3 regions of the Nocardioides daedukensis genome follow, and region 1 is predicted to be linked to each of the others. Evidence: predicted binding sites of a transcription regulator. Region 1 holds the regulator's gene; each other region holds the start of a gene.
What was found. Region 1 encodes LexA, which represses DNA repair genes until DNA is damaged. Its sites were predicted from a motif close to TCGAACANNTGTTCGA; they were not measured.
Positions count from the first base shown of each region.

Region 2: a site for LexA is predicted at 2,124-2,139, ahead of ruvC (crossover junction endodeoxyribonuclease RuvC). Genes of this name have one in related genera too.
Region 3: a site for LexA is predicted at 2,762-2,777, ahead of recA (recombinase RecA). Genes of this name have one in related genera too.

Region 1 covers NZ_JACCAA010000001.1:1,559,247-1,564,516, reverse strand. Annotated here, with positions in the region: gene BJ980_RS07735 (alkaline phosphatase D family protein) at 1-1,592, opposite strand, end outside; gene lexA (transcriptional repressor LexA) at 1,690-2,415, opposite strand; gene BJ980_RS07725 (LysM peptidoglycan-binding domain-containing protein) at 2,668-3,012, opposite strand; gene BJ980_RS07720 (ABC transporter ATP-binding protein) at 3,250-4,992, opposite strand; gene BJ980_RS07715 (ABC transporter transmembrane domain-containing protein) at 4,989-5,270, opposite strand, start outside.
Region 2 covers NZ_JACCAA010000001.1:305,406-310,675, forward strand. Annotated here, with positions in the region: gene BJ980_RS01525 (nitronate monooxygenase) at 1-580, opposite strand, end outside; gene pdxT (pyridoxal 5'-phosphate synthase glutaminase subunit PdxT) at 620-1,222, shown strand; gene BJ980_RS01535 (YebC/PmpR family DNA-binding transcriptional regulator) at 1,230-2,003, shown strand; gene ruvC (crossover junction endodeoxyribonuclease RuvC) at 2,158-2,676, shown strand; gene ruvA (Holliday junction branch migration protein RuvA) at 2,702-3,307, shown strand; gene ruvB (Holliday junction branch migration DNA helicase RuvB) at 3,310-4,386, shown strand; gene yajC (preprotein translocase subunit YajC) at 4,449-4,808, shown strand; gene BJ980_RS01560 (adenine phosphoribosyltransferase) at 4,812-5,270, shown strand, end outside.
Region 3 covers NZ_JACCAA010000001.1:266,615-271,884, reverse strand. Annotated here, with positions in the region: gene BJ980_RS01325 (GNAT family N-acetyltransferase) at 1-552, opposite strand, end outside; gene BJ980_RS01320 (regulatory protein RecX) at 675-1,589, opposite strand; gene recA (recombinase RecA) at 1,592-2,638, opposite strand; gene BJ980_RS01310 (DUF3046 domain-containing protein) at 2,803-2,997, opposite strand; gene BJ980_RS01305 (DinB family protein) at 2,994-3,602, opposite strand; gene BJ980_RS01300 (GNAT family N-acetyltransferase) at 3,662-4,171, shown strand; gene BJ980_RS01295 (ABC transporter permease) at 4,181-4,990, opposite strand; gene BJ980_RS01290 (ABC transporter permease) at 4,990-5,270, opposite strand, start outside.

The DNA.
Region 1 (5,270 bases):
GTGAGTCCGGTGCTCTTCACTGCTCTGTCTCCGATTGCGTAGTAGTCGCACTGCACCCGGGCCGAGGTGACGTCGAGGACCGAGTAGCCGTGGTCGTCGAAGTTGAGGTGGCGGATGTGTGGGTTGGCGGCGGTCAGGATGGTCTCGACCGCGACCGATGCGGTCCGGCGCTGGACGCCGAGGATGTCCTTGAGGTTGTTGCTGGTGACCGAGGTGCAGACGAACTCCACGCCGGCATTCTCGCGGACCACGGGATAGCTGCCCGGGTCGAAGGGGAGCTCGCACGCCCAGGCGGAGTGGATGTCGCCGGTGAGGAAGACCGTGTCGGTGATCCCCTGGTCGCGGATGTGCTCGAAGAGCACGCGGCGATCGTGGGTGTAGCCGTCCCACTGGTCGATGTTGTAGGCCACGCCGTCCTCGGGCAACAGCTTGGTGACGTCGTTGATCGGATCGATCAGCGCGTCGGGGACGGTGCCGAAGGTGACCGGGGCGATCATCACCGGGTTGCCGACCAGCTTCCACTGGGCCCGCTCGCTGGTGAGGTTCTTCTTGAGCCAGGCGAGCTGTTGTGCGCCGGCGATGCTGCGTTCCGAGGAGCTGGCCTCACCGGAGGCAGGTGACTCCACCGGTGTGCTGCGATAGGTGCGCAGGTCGAGCATGCTCAGCTCGGCCAGCTGGCCGAAGCGCAGGGTGCGGAACAGGCGGGTGCCGTCCCCGAGTGCGGCAGTGCCACTCATCCGCACCGGCATCCACTCGTCGTACGCCCGGTGGCTGCGTGCACGACGGGTGAGCCAGCTGCCTTCGCTGGCGTCGTGGTTCTCGGCACCCTCCTTGTTGGCGTCGTTGGTCACCTCGTGGTCGTCCCAGGTGACGATGAACGGATAGCGGGCGTGCAGCTCCTGCAGGTCGGCGTCGCGCTTGTACTGCGCGTGGCGCTGGCGGTAGTCGGCCAGGCTGACCATCTCGCGCGCCGGCGCGTGCTTGCGGATGTCGACGTTGTCGTTGCCGTAGCCGTACTGGCCGGGGCCGTATTCGTAGATGTAGTCGCCGAGGTGGACGATCGCGTGCAGGTCGTTGCGCTTGGCCAGGTGGCGGTAGGCGCTGAACCAACCGGCCTGCAGGTTCGAGCACGAGACCATGCCCAGGCGCACGCGGCTCGGGGTGGAGGAGTGCGCGGGGGCGGTGCGGGTGCGGCCGACGCGGCTGAAGCGGCCCTTGTAGGAGAACCGGTAGAAGTACCACCGGGCCGGCTGGAGCCCGGTGACGTCGAGCTTGACGGTGTGGTCGTCGCTCGCACCGGTGGCGATCCGGCCCTTCTTCACGATCCGCCGGAAGGCCTGGTCGGTGGCGACCTCGTAGTCGACCCAGACCCGCGGGCCCTTGCCCGAGCCGGGCGTGGAGGTCGACGTCGGCGTGACGCGGGTCCAGATCACCACCCGGTCCGGCATCGGGTCGCCCGAGGCCACGCCGTGGGCGAAGTAGGCAGAAGCGCCCGAGGCGGTGGACCCGCTTGCGGCCACGATGGTGGCGGTGCCGGCGGCGGCTGCGGAGCCCTTGATGACGGTACGACGATCAACGGATGCGGTGGTCACGCCTCATTGAACGACGGCCAAGGCCTCAAGGTGACGCCCGACGGATGTGAGAACCAATCGTTCACCAGGACGTCGCCGATTGGTTCACACCTTTGGTTCACACCTTGCGCAGCACCGCGGTGACGACACCGAGAATGGAGGCGTTGTTGCCGTCGATCGGGTCGTAGGCGTCGTTGTGCGGCATCAACCAGACCTGGCCGTCCTTGCGCTGCAACGTCTTGACGGTGGCTTCGCCATCGATCAGGGCGGCGACGATCTCGCCGTTGCGGGCGGTCTGCTCCTGGCGGATGACGACGTAGTCGCCGTTGCAGATGGCCGCGTCGATCATCGAGTCACCGGAGACCTCGAGCAGGAACAGGGTGCCGTCGCCGACCAGGGACTTGGGCAGCGGGAAGATCTCCTCGACGCGCTCCTCGGCGAGGATCGGGCCACCGGCAGCGATCCGGCCGACGATCGGGACGTAGGTCGCAGCCGGCATGGCGTCGCCGATGCCGGTCTCGTCGTAGTCGACCTCGTCGGCGCTGCCCACGGCGCGGGATGCGGCAGCGGTCTCGGGCATGAAGACCTGGATGGCGCGGGGGCGGTTGGGGTCGCGCTTGATGAAGCCCTTGGCCTCGAGCACCTTGAGCTGGTGGGAGACCGAGGAGGAGCTGGTCAGTCCCACCGTCTCGCCGATCTCGCGCATGCTCGGGGGATAGCCGCGGGTCTCGATCGACTCGCGCAGCGTGGTCAGGATCCGCTGTTGGCGCGGGGTCAGGCCGGTGGCGTCCGGGGGCCCGTCGGGTAGGGAGGTGACCTTTGCCTTCGGGTCCTTCGGTGCCATGGATCTGCCTTCCGCTGTGCTGGTCGTCCTGCAAGAGGGGTGCTGCGCCGTGTTGGGTCTCACGCTAGCCGTCGGAGGCGGCATGTTCAAACACCTGTTCGAACGTGTCGCGGCGTCATGTCGCGGTGTTCTGGGCGGTGAAATGCGCCGTCGTGAAATGCGCCAAGGGGCGGGATCGCCCGGATCCCGCCCCTTGTCTTCCCCATCTGCAGGCCGGGGTCGAGGCGACCTGCAGAAAACTGTGGTGTCCGGTCAGTCGGTGACCGGGACGTGGATCTCCTGGCCGGCGACGAGCATCGACGAGTCCAGGGCGTTGAGGTCCTTGATCGTGGCCATCATGTCGCGCACGCTGCCGTCCTCGGCGAGGTCGGACGAGATGCCCCAGAGGGTCTCGCCATAGCCGACCATGATCACCTCGGTCTGCTGCTCGGAGCCCGACTCGTTGTTGCTTGCCACCGAGGAGGTTCCGAGGAACACCGCGCCGGCCAGCACGAAGAGCAGTGCGGCGACGAAGACCACGAGGCGGCCGCGACGGGTCAGGCGAACCTGCGACGTGCGGAAGCTCGGAATGCTGGGGGTGAGGGTCATGGTGCTCATCAGAAGACCTCCGGGGAAGGGGGTTGGTCGGTGTCGAGCTATGTCTAATGGCGACCACCGACAACGGGTGCCGCTCGATCAGACGTTCGATCGAACACATGTACGAAGTTAGAGCACCTGTTCGAACAAATCAAGCCCCGGGCGAACAAATGTTCGATGCGTGTCGCGGACAGAATGCGAATTCACGACGGGTCGGCGACAAAGGGCAGGGAGCGGCGAAGCGGGGACGGCGGAGCCTCAGCTGGACCAGGCGGCCCAGAGCTCGGCATAACGACCGTCGGCCGCGAGCAGCTCGTCGTGCGAGCCCTCCTCGACGACCACGCCCTCGTGCAACACCAGCACCCGGTCCGCGGTTGCCGACTGGGTCAGGCGGTGGGCGACGACCAGGGCGCCACGTCCCGAGGTGACCGCGAGTGCGGCCTCCTCGAGCTCGCGCGCGCCGGCCGAGCCTGCCTCGGCAGTGGCCTCGTCCAGGACGACGTACCAGGGATCGGCCAGTGCGATCCGTGCCAGCGCCAGCTGCTGCGCCTGGGCAGGTGTCACCGGGTGCGAACCGGTGCCGATCACGGTGTCCAGGCCCTCGGGCAGCAACGAGACCCAGCGGGACGCGTGGACCAGGTCGAGGGCGGCGAGGACCTGGGCGTCCGTGGCCGAGGCGTCGACCAGGGTCACCGCCTCGCGCACGGTGCCGGCGAAGACGTGGAAGTCCTGGCTGATCAACGCCACCCGCGAGCGGAGCAGGGACGTGGACAGGTCGCCGATGGCGGTGCCGGCCAGGGTGACCGAGCCCGACGAGGGAGGCAGTACGCCGGCGGCGATGGCACCCAGCGTGGTCTTGCCAGCACCGGTCGCGCCGACCAGTGCGACCCGCTCGCCGGGAGCGATGCTGAGAGAGACACCCGACAGCACCGGACGTCCTGGCACATAGGAGTGGTCGATGCCGGTAAGCACCAGTGGTCCGGGCGCTTCGGGCAGTGACCCCGGGCGCTCGGGAGCATCCGGCAGCAGGGAGACGCCGGCCAGTCGGGAGAGCGAGGCGCCCGTCGACTGCACCGCGTCGAAGATGTAGAGCAGCGCGTTGATCGGGTTGAACAACCGGTGGAAGTAGAGCGCCGCCGCGGTGACCGCGCCGACCGAGGTCGAGTCGGCGCGGACCAGCCAGAAGCCGGTGGTCAGCACCAGCAGCAGACCGATCAGCTCGGCCCGGTTGGACCGGGCGCCGAAGCGGGTGAGCAGCCGGAACACCGTCATCGAGATGTCACGCGCCTGGGCGGATCGGTTCTCGATCGTGGCGACCTGGCCCGAGGACATCCCGAACGCGCGCACGGTCGCGGCGCCCTGGAGCCCGCTGACCATCACCTGCGCCCGCTCGCCCTGGGCGACTCGCTCGCGGGCATAGAACGGTCCGGACTTCGGCAGGTACCACCGCAGCGCCATCGCATAGAACGGCGCCGCACCCAGACCGGCCAGTCCGAGTCGCCAGTCGAGGGCGAAGAGGCCGACAGCCGTGAACGTGACCAGGACCAGCGAGTTCACCAGGGTCGGCACGATCTCGGTCAGCGAGTTGGCCACCGTCCGGGCGTCGTCACCCACCCGGGAGAGCAGGTCACCGGTGCCGGCCTCCTCCACGCGCGCCGAGTCGAGGGCCAGTGCCTTGTCGAGCACGTCCTCGCGCAACGTGGCAAGAGCAGGCTCACCGGCGCGGGCGAGGAAGGCGACCGAGGCCCAGGTGAAGAGCCCGCCGGCGACGGCTGCCGCCGCGATCACGAGTGCGGCCCGGGTGATCTCGCGTTCGGGTGCGCCGTCGATGACCAGGTCGACGATCGTGCCGAGCATCCACGGTGCGACCAGGGCGCACAGCCCGGCCAGGATGAACGAGGCGATGGTCAGCAGCAGCGGGAGACGACGGCTGGCCACCAGTCGCCACGCCAGCCGGGCGGTCTCCTGGCGCGAGGCGATCGGGAGGATGTTGCGGCTCATCGCAGCACCACCTCCGCATAGGTCGACTCCGACGCAAGGTCGTGGTGGGTGCCCTCGGACTGCACACGGCCCTCGGCCACCAGCACCACGCGGTGGCACTGGGCCAGCAGGGCGGGGGAGGAGGTGATCAACCAGGTCGTACGTCGTGACGCGCCGGCCGTGCGCAGCCTGCGGATGCCCTGCGCGATGCGGTGCTCGGTGACTGCGTCGACCGCGGTGGTCGGGTCGTGGAGCACCAAGATGGGGGCATCCATCGCCAGGGCCCGGGCAAGCGCGAT
Region 2 (5,270 bases), 1.3 Mb from region 1:
CCTCGGCGGTGACCAGCTCATTGGGGACGTCGGCGACGTTCCAGGTGCCGCGGTGCCCACCCGCCCCGCACCCCTGGGCGACGAGGAAGTCCGCGCCCAGACCGGCGGCGCGTTGTGCTTCGTCGGCAGAGGTGACGGTGAACCCCACCTTCGTGCCCACCTGTTGCAGTGCCACGACGCTCTCGACCGGCACCGGGCCGAAGGTCAGTGAGACCGCGTCAACGGGGTGCGCGACGAGCCACGCGACCTTCTCCTCGAACGCATCCGTGTCGTACGTCGGCTGCCCCGGCGTCGCCCCGAGCCGCGCGGCCACGGGTTCCAGTGCGGCGCGATAGCCAGCGAGCGAAGGGGCGAACTCGAGAGTGCGATCGACCTGCGGCGTGAACAGGTTGATCGCCACGGGTGCGGTGGTCAGGGTCCGGTAGGCCGCGACCTCCGACGCCATCGCGGACACCGACAGATAGCCGGCGGCGAGGAACCCCAACCCGCCGTGCGAGGACACCGCTGCGGCCAGCTCGGGAGTGGAGGCGCCGGCCATCGGCGCGCAGACGACAGGGGAGGGGCGGTCGAGGAACGACATGCTTCGAGAGTAGGGGAGGCGCGATGGGATGATCCGACCATGTCTTCCCCGACCATCGGCGTCTTCGCTCTCCAGGGCGATGTCCGCGAGCACCTGCACACGTTGACGAATCTCGGCACGATCGCGATCCCGGTCCGTCGCGAGACGGAGCTCGCGCGCTGCGACGGCTTCATCATCCCGGGTGGGGAGTCCACCACGATGTACAAGCTGGCCCGCACCTTCGAGCTCTTCGAGCCGTTGCGCCAACGTATCCGCGAGGGCATGCCGACGTTCGGGACCTGCGCCGGGATGATCATGCTCGCCGACCACGTCATCGACGGCACCAAGGACCAGGAGACGCTCGGCGGGCTGGACATCACCGTTCGTCGCAACGCCTTCGGAAGGCAGGTCGACTCGTTCGAGGGTGACCTCGACTTCGCCGACTTTCCCGACAAGGTGCACGCGATCTTCATCCGCGCCCCCTGGGTCGAGCAGGTCGGACCGGGAGTGGAGGTCCTTGCCCAGATCGATGACGGGCCCGCAACAGGTAGGATCGTCGCCGTCCGAGAAGGCCACGTGATGGCCACGTCGTTCCACCCGGAAGTCGGTGGAGACGACCGGATCCATCGTCAGTTCGTGGATCTCGTCAGCACCAAGAGTTAGGGAGCGCATGTCCGGTCACTCCAAGTGGGCAACCACCAAGCACAAGAAGGCAGCGATCGATGCCAAGCGCGGCAAGCTCTTCGCCAAGCTGATCAAGAACATCGAGATCGCGGCCAAGATGGGTGGCCCTGACCTGAGCGGAAACCCGACGCTCTTCGACGCCGTGCAGAAGGCCAAGAAGCAGTCGGTGCCCAACAAGAACATCGACTCCGCGGTCAAGCGCGGCGGCGGGCTGGAGGACGGCGGAGTCGACTACGAGACGATCATGTATGAGGTCTACGGCTCGGCCGGCGTCGCGCTCCTCGTCGAGTGTCTGACCGACAACCGCAACCGGGCCGCGATGGAGGTCCGCACCGCGGTCACCCGCAACGGGGGCACGTTGGCAGACCCCGGCTCGGTCTCGCGACTGTTCACCCGCAAGGGCGTCGTGCTGGTGCCCAAGAGCCAGGAGGACAAGACTGTCGAGGAGGACGACGTCCTCGAGGCCACTCTGGACGCCGGCGCGGAGGACGTGAACGACCACGGCGACTCGTGGCGGGTGCTCAGCGAGTCCGGCGACGTGGTCGCCGTTCGCACCGCGCTCCAGGACGCCGGCCTCGACTATGACTCGGCCGAGGTGGAGTTCGTTGCCAGCCTCGACATCCCGGTCGACGCCGAGGCCGCCACGAAGATCTTCAAGCTCGTCGACGCGCTCGAGGACCTCGACGACGTGCAGAACGTGTTCAGCAACATCGACGTCCCCGAGGACGTGATGGCCGAGCTCGAGGCCGCCGAGGACTGAGCTCCTGGTCGGGCCGCCCAGCCCGTGAACAGCAGGACGGGGACGCCGTACACACGGCGTCCCCGTCTGCGTTGCAGCGTGTCGCGACCGGCCGGTCGACGCCCGCTTGTTAGCGTGTGTCCGAACAGGTGTTCGGACGAGAGTGGGACCAAGAATGCGCGTGCTCGGGATCGACCCCGGCCTGACCCGCTGCGGCATGGGCGTGGTCGACGGTGACGTCGGTCGTCCCCTGACGATGGTGGACGTCAACGTCCTGCGGACCTCCGCGAGCGAGCCGGTCCCGATCCGACTGGTGACGATCGAGAAGGGTGTCGACGCATGGATCGAGGAGTTCCAGCCCGACGCCGTTGCGATCGAACGCGTCTTTGCCCGCTCGGACGTCAGCACCGTGATGGGCACTGCCCAGGCCAGCGGCATCGCGATGGTCTGCGCGGCGCGCCGCGGCATCCCGGTCGCGCTGCACACGCCGAGCGAGGTCAAGGCGGCGGTCTCCGGGAGCGGTCGCGCCGACAAGGCGCAGGTCACCGCGATGGTCACCCGCATCCTCCGGCTGAGCGCGCCACCCAAGCCGGCCGACGCCGCTGACGCACTCGCCCTGGCCATCACCCACATCTGGCGCGGTGGCGCACAGTCGCGCATCGAAGCCGCCCTGCTCAAGGCAGGCAAGCGTTGAGTCACATCGTGAAGGGATCTGCTCAGTGATCGCATTCGTCCGTGGCAAGGTCGCCGGGGTCACCCTCTCCAGCGCCGTCCTCGAGGTCGGGGGAGTCGGGCTGGAGCTGATGTGTACGCCGGGCACGCTCGCCACCCTGCGCACCGGCGACGAGGCGATCCTGCCCACCAGCATGGTGGTGCGCGAGGACTCGCTGACCCTGTTCGGGTTCCTCGACGACGACGAGAAGTCCTGCTTCGAGCTGCTGCAGACCGCCAGCGGCGTCGGACCGAAGCTGGCCCAGGCCGCACTGGCCGTGCTCAGCCCCGACGACCTGCGGATGGCGATCAGCGGCGAGGACGTCAAGACGCTGACCAAGGTCCCGGGCATCGGGCAGAAGGGCGCGCAGCGGATCATCCTCGAGCTCAAGGACCGGATCGGAGCACCGGTCGGCGCCGGCCAGAGCACCCGTACCGGTGTGCCGGCCCCGGCCATCGGCTGGCGGGACCAGGTCCACCAGGGCCTGGTCGGTCTCGGCTGGTCGACCAAGGAGGCCGAGAAGGCCGTCGACGCCGTCGCTCCCACCGCCGCGGACTCACCTGATGTCGGTGCCCTGCTGCGTGCTGCGCTCCAGTCCCTGCGGAAGGCCTGAGCGTGGACTACGACGCGACCGACCGGTTCAGCGAGGCCGAGGAGGCCGAGATCCAGCGGATCGTCGCCGCCGACGCGACCGGCGACGAGCGAGCCATCGAAGCTGCGCTGCGCCCCAAGTCACTCGACGAGGTCATCGGCCAGCAGCGGGTCCGCGAACAGCTCGGACTCGTCCTCGAGGCCGCCCGGGCCCGAGGCCGCGCCCCCGACCACGTCCTGCTCTCCGGTCCGCCGGGCCTGGGCAAGACCACCTTGGCGATGATCATCGCCGCCGAGATGGGCTCACCCCTACGGCTCACCAGCGGGCCGGCGATCACCCATGCCGGTGACCTGGCCGCGATCATCTCCGGGCTCAACGAGGGCGACGTGCTCTTCGTCGACGAGATCCACCGGATGTCGCGCGCCGCCGAAGAGATGCTCTACATGGCGATGGAGGACTTCCGGGTCGACGTCATCATCGGCAAGGGGCCGGGTGCGACGGCGATCCCGCTCGAGATCCCGCCGTTCACCCTGGTCGGAGCGACCACGCGCGCGGGGCTCCTGCCCGGGCCGCTGCGCGACCGGTTCGGCTTCACCGCACACCTCGAGTTCTATGAGCCCGAGGACCTCGACCAGATCGTGCACCGCAGCGCCGGGCTCCTCGACGTACACCTCACCGCAGAAGGTTCCGCCGAGATCGCCGGGCGGTCCCGGGGTACGCCGCGGATCGCCAACCGGCTCCTGCGCCGGGTGCGTGACTATGCCCAGGTCCGGGCCGACGGGACGGTCACCCGCGACGTGGCGATGTCCGCCCTCGAGCTCTACGAGGTCGACACACTGGGCCTTGACCGGCTCGACCGCGGTGTGATCGACGTGCTCTGCCGGCGATTCGGCGGGGGACCGGTGGGGCTCTCCACGCTGGCTGTCGCGGTGGGTGAGGAGCGCGAGACCGTCGAGGAGGTGGCCGAGCCCTTCCTGGTGCGCAACGGCTTCCTCGCCCGCACCCCGCGAGGCCGGATCGCCACCCCCGCGGCCTGGGCGCACCTCGGTCTGGTGCCTCCGGCGCCGGGAGTGACGGATGCGACTCTCTTCGAGGACTGAAACCCGGCTAGACTGCCTGCGGCCCGGATCGTCCCGGTGCCGCTGCACCGAGTCACTCCGCCATGTCTGAGAGGTTTCTCTTGAAGGACCTGCTGTCCTTGCTGCCCATCGTCGGGATCTTCCTGATCTTCTGGCTCTTCGTGATCCGACCGGCGTCGCGACGCCAGAAGGAGCTCCGTGAGGTCCAGCAGGCGCTGGTCGTCGGCGACGAGGTGATCACCAACAGCGGCTTCTTCGGCGTGATCGACTCCTTCGACGGTGACCGCATCGGCCTGCGCATCGCCCCCGACGTGGTGGTGACCATCGCCCGTCAGGCCATCGTCGGCAAGCCCCGCGAGGAGGGCGAGCCCGGCTCGGACTCCGCCGGCGACCGTGCGGTTGACCAGCCCGGCGACGACCGCAACGCCCCCGGGGAGGGCTGAGGATTGTCCGCTGCCGCCGAGGACGCGCTGAAGCGCCTCGTTGTCGACGTGAGCGACTATCCGAAGCCGGGAGTCGTCTTCAAGGACATCACCCCACTCCTGGCCGACCATGACGGCTTCACCGCTGTGGTCCAGGCACTGGCCGCCGCAGGTCGCGACGCCGCCGGCAACGTCGTCATCGACAAGGTCGTCGGCATGGAGGCCAGAGGCTTCATGTTCGCGGCCCCCGTCGCCCTGGCCCTCGGCGCCGGCTTCGTGCCGGTCCGCAAGGCCGGCAAGCTGCCCCGCGACACCTTCTCCGAGTCCTATGCCTTGGAATACGGCGACGCGACCATCGAGATCCACAAGGACGGTGTCGCCCCCGGCGAGCGCGTGCTGGTGGTCGATGACGTGCTCGCCACCGGCGGCACCGTGGCCGCGACCCGCACCCTCATCGAGCGTTGCGGTGGCGTCGTCCACTCC
Region 3 (5,270 bases), 1.3 Mb from region 1:
GTAGGTGGTGGCCTGCGGGAACCGGTGCCGGGTGCGCTCGATCCACGCCCACAGCATGCGTACGCCGATGCCGCGCCCGAGCCAGGCTTCCTCCCCGATCGCATAGTCGAGCCCGATCGCGTCCGGGGCGCCGGCAAGCAGCGCGAAGTCGGGATAGTCGGCGATGCGGTAGTCCTGGATGAACCCGATCGAGCGCCCGTTCACCTCCACCACCCACCTCCGGGTGGGGGTCTGACCGTCGATGTCGGGCCCGTAGGCCGCGGTCACCGTCTCCAGGTCCGGGGAGCCGTCGGTGGCCCACCACCGGTGCACGTGCCCGGTGGATCGCCAGCGGGAGACGTCGGGCAGGTCACCGCGAGTCATCGGTCGCAGGGCCACCCGCACGTCGGGCTCCACGCAGAACAGCTTCACCTCACCCGACAGGTCCAGGGCCACCGGGTCTCCGGTGACACTCGCCGCGATGCGCCGCGCTGCCTTGGCCCAGGACTCGTCCGCACGGGCCACACCGCTCAGCTCACGCCCACCGTGTCGAACGCAGATGTGCTCGGACATGGGTGGAGCCTAGTGCGTTTCCACTCAGGCCGTCGGGGGTGGAAGTCGTGAGCGGCAACGGGGATCCGGGAACCTCCGGCCGGCGTCGCCCACCCACTGGTCACCCAGTCACCAGTGGCAACTCACCAGTCGCCCGCGACCTGGTCGACCCCACCCGTGTCCGGGTCATCAGGGTCGGCGTTGAGCTCTTCGCGGACCACCCGGAACGCGAGACCGGGTGGATAACCCTTCCGGGCGAGCATCCCGACCAGACGTCGGGTGGCCACGTTGGGCTCGAGAGCGCGCATCGTGCGCAGCTTCTTGCGCACCAGCAGCCGGGCAGCGGACTCCTCGTCATCGGGATCGATCTCGTCGAGCGCGTCGCGCGCCACCTCGTCGTCGATCCCCTTGCGGCGCAGCTCCTGGGCAAGGGCGCGTCGAGCCAGTCCCTTGCCGGGCTGCCGCGAGGCGATCCAGGCACGGGCGAAGGCCTCGTCATCGATCAGTCCGACTTCCTCGAACCGGTCGAGCAGCGTCGTCGCGATGTCCTCGGGAACGTCCTTTTTGGCCAGCTTGGTGGCCAGTTCGGCACGCGAACGCGCCTGGCCGGTCAGCTGGTCCAGCAGGATCTTGCGCGCCACGGCCTCGTGATCGGGCTCGGGGCCGAGGTCACGGTCCTCGGGAGGCTCCTGTGTCCGGCCGGAACCACGGCGACGGTTGCCACTGCGGCCACCCTCGCCCCAAGCGCCCCCACTGCCCCGAGCACCCCGAGCACCTCGAGCGCTTCGGGTGCCCCGTGCGGAGCGTCTGCCGCTGCGCGAGGACGAATCCTCGGCACCGGCGTCGTCCGGAGCCTGGGTGCCGAATGTTCGGTTGCCGGATGTCTGCGCGCCGAATGTTTGCGCGCCGGCTGCCTGGTGATCGAGCTCAGCGCTCGAACCGACATCGCCGCCGGTCGACTCGCGCACGGCGTCGACCACCCAGTCCGGGGCGGACGCCACCCAGGCGTCCACCCCAGCACTGACGTCACCTTGCCACTCGGGAGTGGAGGAGGACATCGTCAGAAGTCGATGTTCGTCGGCTCTTCGGCAAGCGCGTCGGCCGGGTCGGCAACGGACGGACCGACGCCGAGCTTCTCCAGGATCTTCTTCTCCAGCTCGTTGGCCAGGTCCGGGTTGTCCTTGAGGAACGTGCGCGCGTTCTCCTTGCCCTGCCCGAGCTGGTCACCCTCGTAGGTGTACCAAGCGCCGGCCTTGCGGACCAGGCCCGCCTCGACGCCGACGTCGATCAGGCCACCCTCGCGGGAAATGCCCTTGCCGTACATGATGTCGAACTCTGCCTGCTTGAACGGCGGCGCGACCTTGTTCTTGACGACCTTGACCCGGGTCCGGTTGCCGACCATGTCGGTGCCGTCCTTCAGGGTCTCGATGCGACGCACGTCGAGACGGACCGAGGAGTAGAACTTCAGCGCCCGACCACCCGTGGTGGTCTCCGGCGAACCGAACATCACGCCGATCTTCTCGCGCAACTGGTTGATGAAGATCGCGGTGGTGCCGGAGTTGTTCAGGGCACCGGTCATCTTTCGCAGCGCCTGGCTCATCAGTCGAGCCTGTAGGCCGACGTGGCTGTCACCCATCTCGCCCTCGATCTCGGCCCGGGGAACGAGCGCGGCCACGGAGTCGATGACGATCAGGTCGAGGGCACCGGAACGGATCAGCATGTCTGCGATCTCCAGCGCCTGCTCACCCGAGTCGGGCTGGGAGACCAGCAGGGCGTCGGTGTCGACGCCGAGGTTCTTGGCATATTCGGGGTCGAGCGCGTGCTCGGCGTCGATGAAGGCCACGATGCCGCCGGCTGCCTGCGCGTTGGCGACGGCGTGGAGGGCGACGGTGGTCTTACCGGAGGACTCGGGGCCATAGATCTCGACCACACGGCCGCGCGGGAGACCGCCCAGGCCGAGGGCGACATCGAGTGCGATCGAGCCGGTCGGGATGATCTCGAGCGGTGCGCGGGTCTCGTCGCCGAGGCGCATCACCGAGCCCTTGCCGAACTGCTTCTCGATGTTGGCGAGGGCTACGTCGAGGGCCTTGCCGCGGTCTCCAGCCATGGGGTTCACGTCCTTGTCAGATGAGGTCGATGTGATGCCACGGACGTTAGACCGGACCACCGACAATGGGTGTCGACCACCTTCAGGGCTGTGGACAACCCCGGTCGACGCCCCCAGAATAGACCGAACACCTGTTCGATCAACTCCGCGACACGCGGGACGATTCAGCGATCCACGAGCGGCAGGTCCAGCGCCTTCCACACCGCGAGCCAGACCTCCTTGGGAGTGTCCCCCGCCGCCAGCGCTTCGTTCACGGTGCGTGAGCCGAGCTCACTGACCGCATGCGTCTCCGCCCAGGAGCGCGCATAACCGGAGCCGAGCGCAGCCTCCATCCGGTCCCAGAACTCGGTGTGCCTCATGCCTGCGGGTCCTGCGTCCCCGGCATTGACGTTCCCGGCGACGCCACGGTGGCCGACAAGGTGGCCGACACGTCCCACGCATGGTGGACCACGTCGTGCAGGTGGTAGACCGCGATCGTGGCGAGGGTGAAGGCGGAACCGTTGCTCCGCAGGCCGCTCCGCTGCCAGGCAGCGTCCCCGTCCGAGTGGTCGGGCACCTCGTCGTACGCCGTGGCCACCGCGTCGGCGAACGCGCTCAGCTCACCCGCGACCACTGCCGGGGATCGGCCCGCGTAGTCACCCTCGAGGGCGGCGACGTCCTGGTCCCAGTTGGCGAACTCCGGCGCATCCTGATCGAGCATGGACTGCACCCGCTCGAGGAACACCCGGTGCACGTCGCGCACGTGGCAGGCATATTCGAGCGGCGACCACACGCTGGGCGTGGGCCGTTGCGCGACGTCGGGGCGACCCAGCACCTCGGGCCACAGCTCGGCGTTCTCCCGGATCAGTGCGGCGACGGACGTGGGAGGTGTGGCGCCCGCGTCGAAGCCGCATTCGGGGCACCGGGAGTCGATGACCCAGGTCCAGTCCTTGGTGTCCGGCACGATGCCCTCTGCTGCGCTCACGCCCACATTGTGACCGACGGGTCGAAGGGCACGAGTCCCGACCTGCGAACATGGAGGTTATGCCTGACTACGCCACCCGTTCTGCGACCGAGCAAGATCTCGAGGACATCGCAGCGATCTACTCCCACGCGGTGGACACGTCGCTGGCCACTTTCGACCTCGACGCACCGGACCTGGACTACTGGCGCGCCCGACTCGACGGCGACCACCCGGGTGATCATCTCCTCGTCGGCGTCGACGACGACGACAATGTGGTCGGCTATGCCTACTCGTGGTCCTATCGGCCCCGCCCGGCCTATGACACCACCCGTGAGACCTCGATCTATCTCGACGAGTCGGTGCGGGGCAAGGGCGTCGGCAAGCTCCTCTATCCCGCACTCCTGGAGACGATGGCGGTCTCCGGGGTGCACACCGCGGTCGCACTGGTGGCGCTGCCCAACCCGGCCAGTGAACGGCTCCATCTGGCCTGCGGCTTCGAGAAGACCGGGCAGCTCCGGGAGGTCGGCTGGAAGTTCGGGCAGTGGATCGACGTGGCCTGGTACCAGCGGATGCTGGTCACCCTGCCGTAGGCCCGGCCCTCAGGTCAGCAGGAGCTTGTCCAGGCGGCGGCGTACCAGGATCAGCCCGAGCACGCCCATCACCACGAGGTAGATCACCGACACCGCACTCGCCCAGGACAGCGCCCCCGTGGTCAGCTCACGGCAGAGCACCACACCCCGATAGAGCGGCGTCGCCTCGACGATCCAGCGGGTCACGCCGTCGAAGGCGGTGATCGGGAAGAAAGTCGCGGAGAACAGGAACATCGGCAGCTGCAGCAGGGTGATCTTGTCGAAGTCCTGGAACGACTTCATGTAGGTGGTCAGCCCCATGCACACGGCACTGAACGCGAACCCGATCAGCAGCGCCGCCGGCAACGCCAGGATCGCCCACCACGAGTGGATCATCCCCATCGCCAGCATCACCAGCAGGAACGCCGCCGAGTAGGAGGCGCCGCGCAGCTGACCCCACAGGATCTCCCCGCGAGCCACGTCGGCGGTGGTCAGCGGCGTGGCGAGCATCTGGTCGTAGAGCTTGTCGTACTTCAGCTTGAAGAAGACGTTGTACGTCGAGTCCATCAGCGCACCGTTGAACGCACTGGCCGCGAGCATCCCCGGCGCCACGAAGTCCGCGTAGGGAATGGTCTGGCCGTTGAACTGGAAGCTGTCGATCAGCTGGCCGACACCGATCCCGATGGAGAACAGGTAGAAGACCGGCTCGAGGAACCCGGTCACGAAGAGCTTCCAGAAGCGCTTGTACGTCGTGTAGTTGCGGTAGGTGATCACCGCCATTGCTGCGCCGGGCGAGAGCGGCACGAGCGGATCGGGTCGGTCCTGCGCGTGGTCGGCCATCAGTCCACCATCCGCTTCTCGAGCCCGCGGATGGCGAACCACCAGCCGAACGCGGTGACGGCGACCAGCACCAGCAGGTGGATCCCGGCCAGGGACCAGTCCATCGTGTCCAGGCAGAGCATCCGCGACAGGTTGACCCCGTGCCACAGCGGGGTGACTCGGGCCAGCCACTCCAAGACCACGCCGAGGTTGGAGATCGGGAAGAAGGCGCCCGAGAAGAGCATCAACGGCACCACGCCGATCCGGAAGATCAGCCCGAAGCCCTGCTCCGAGGTCATCC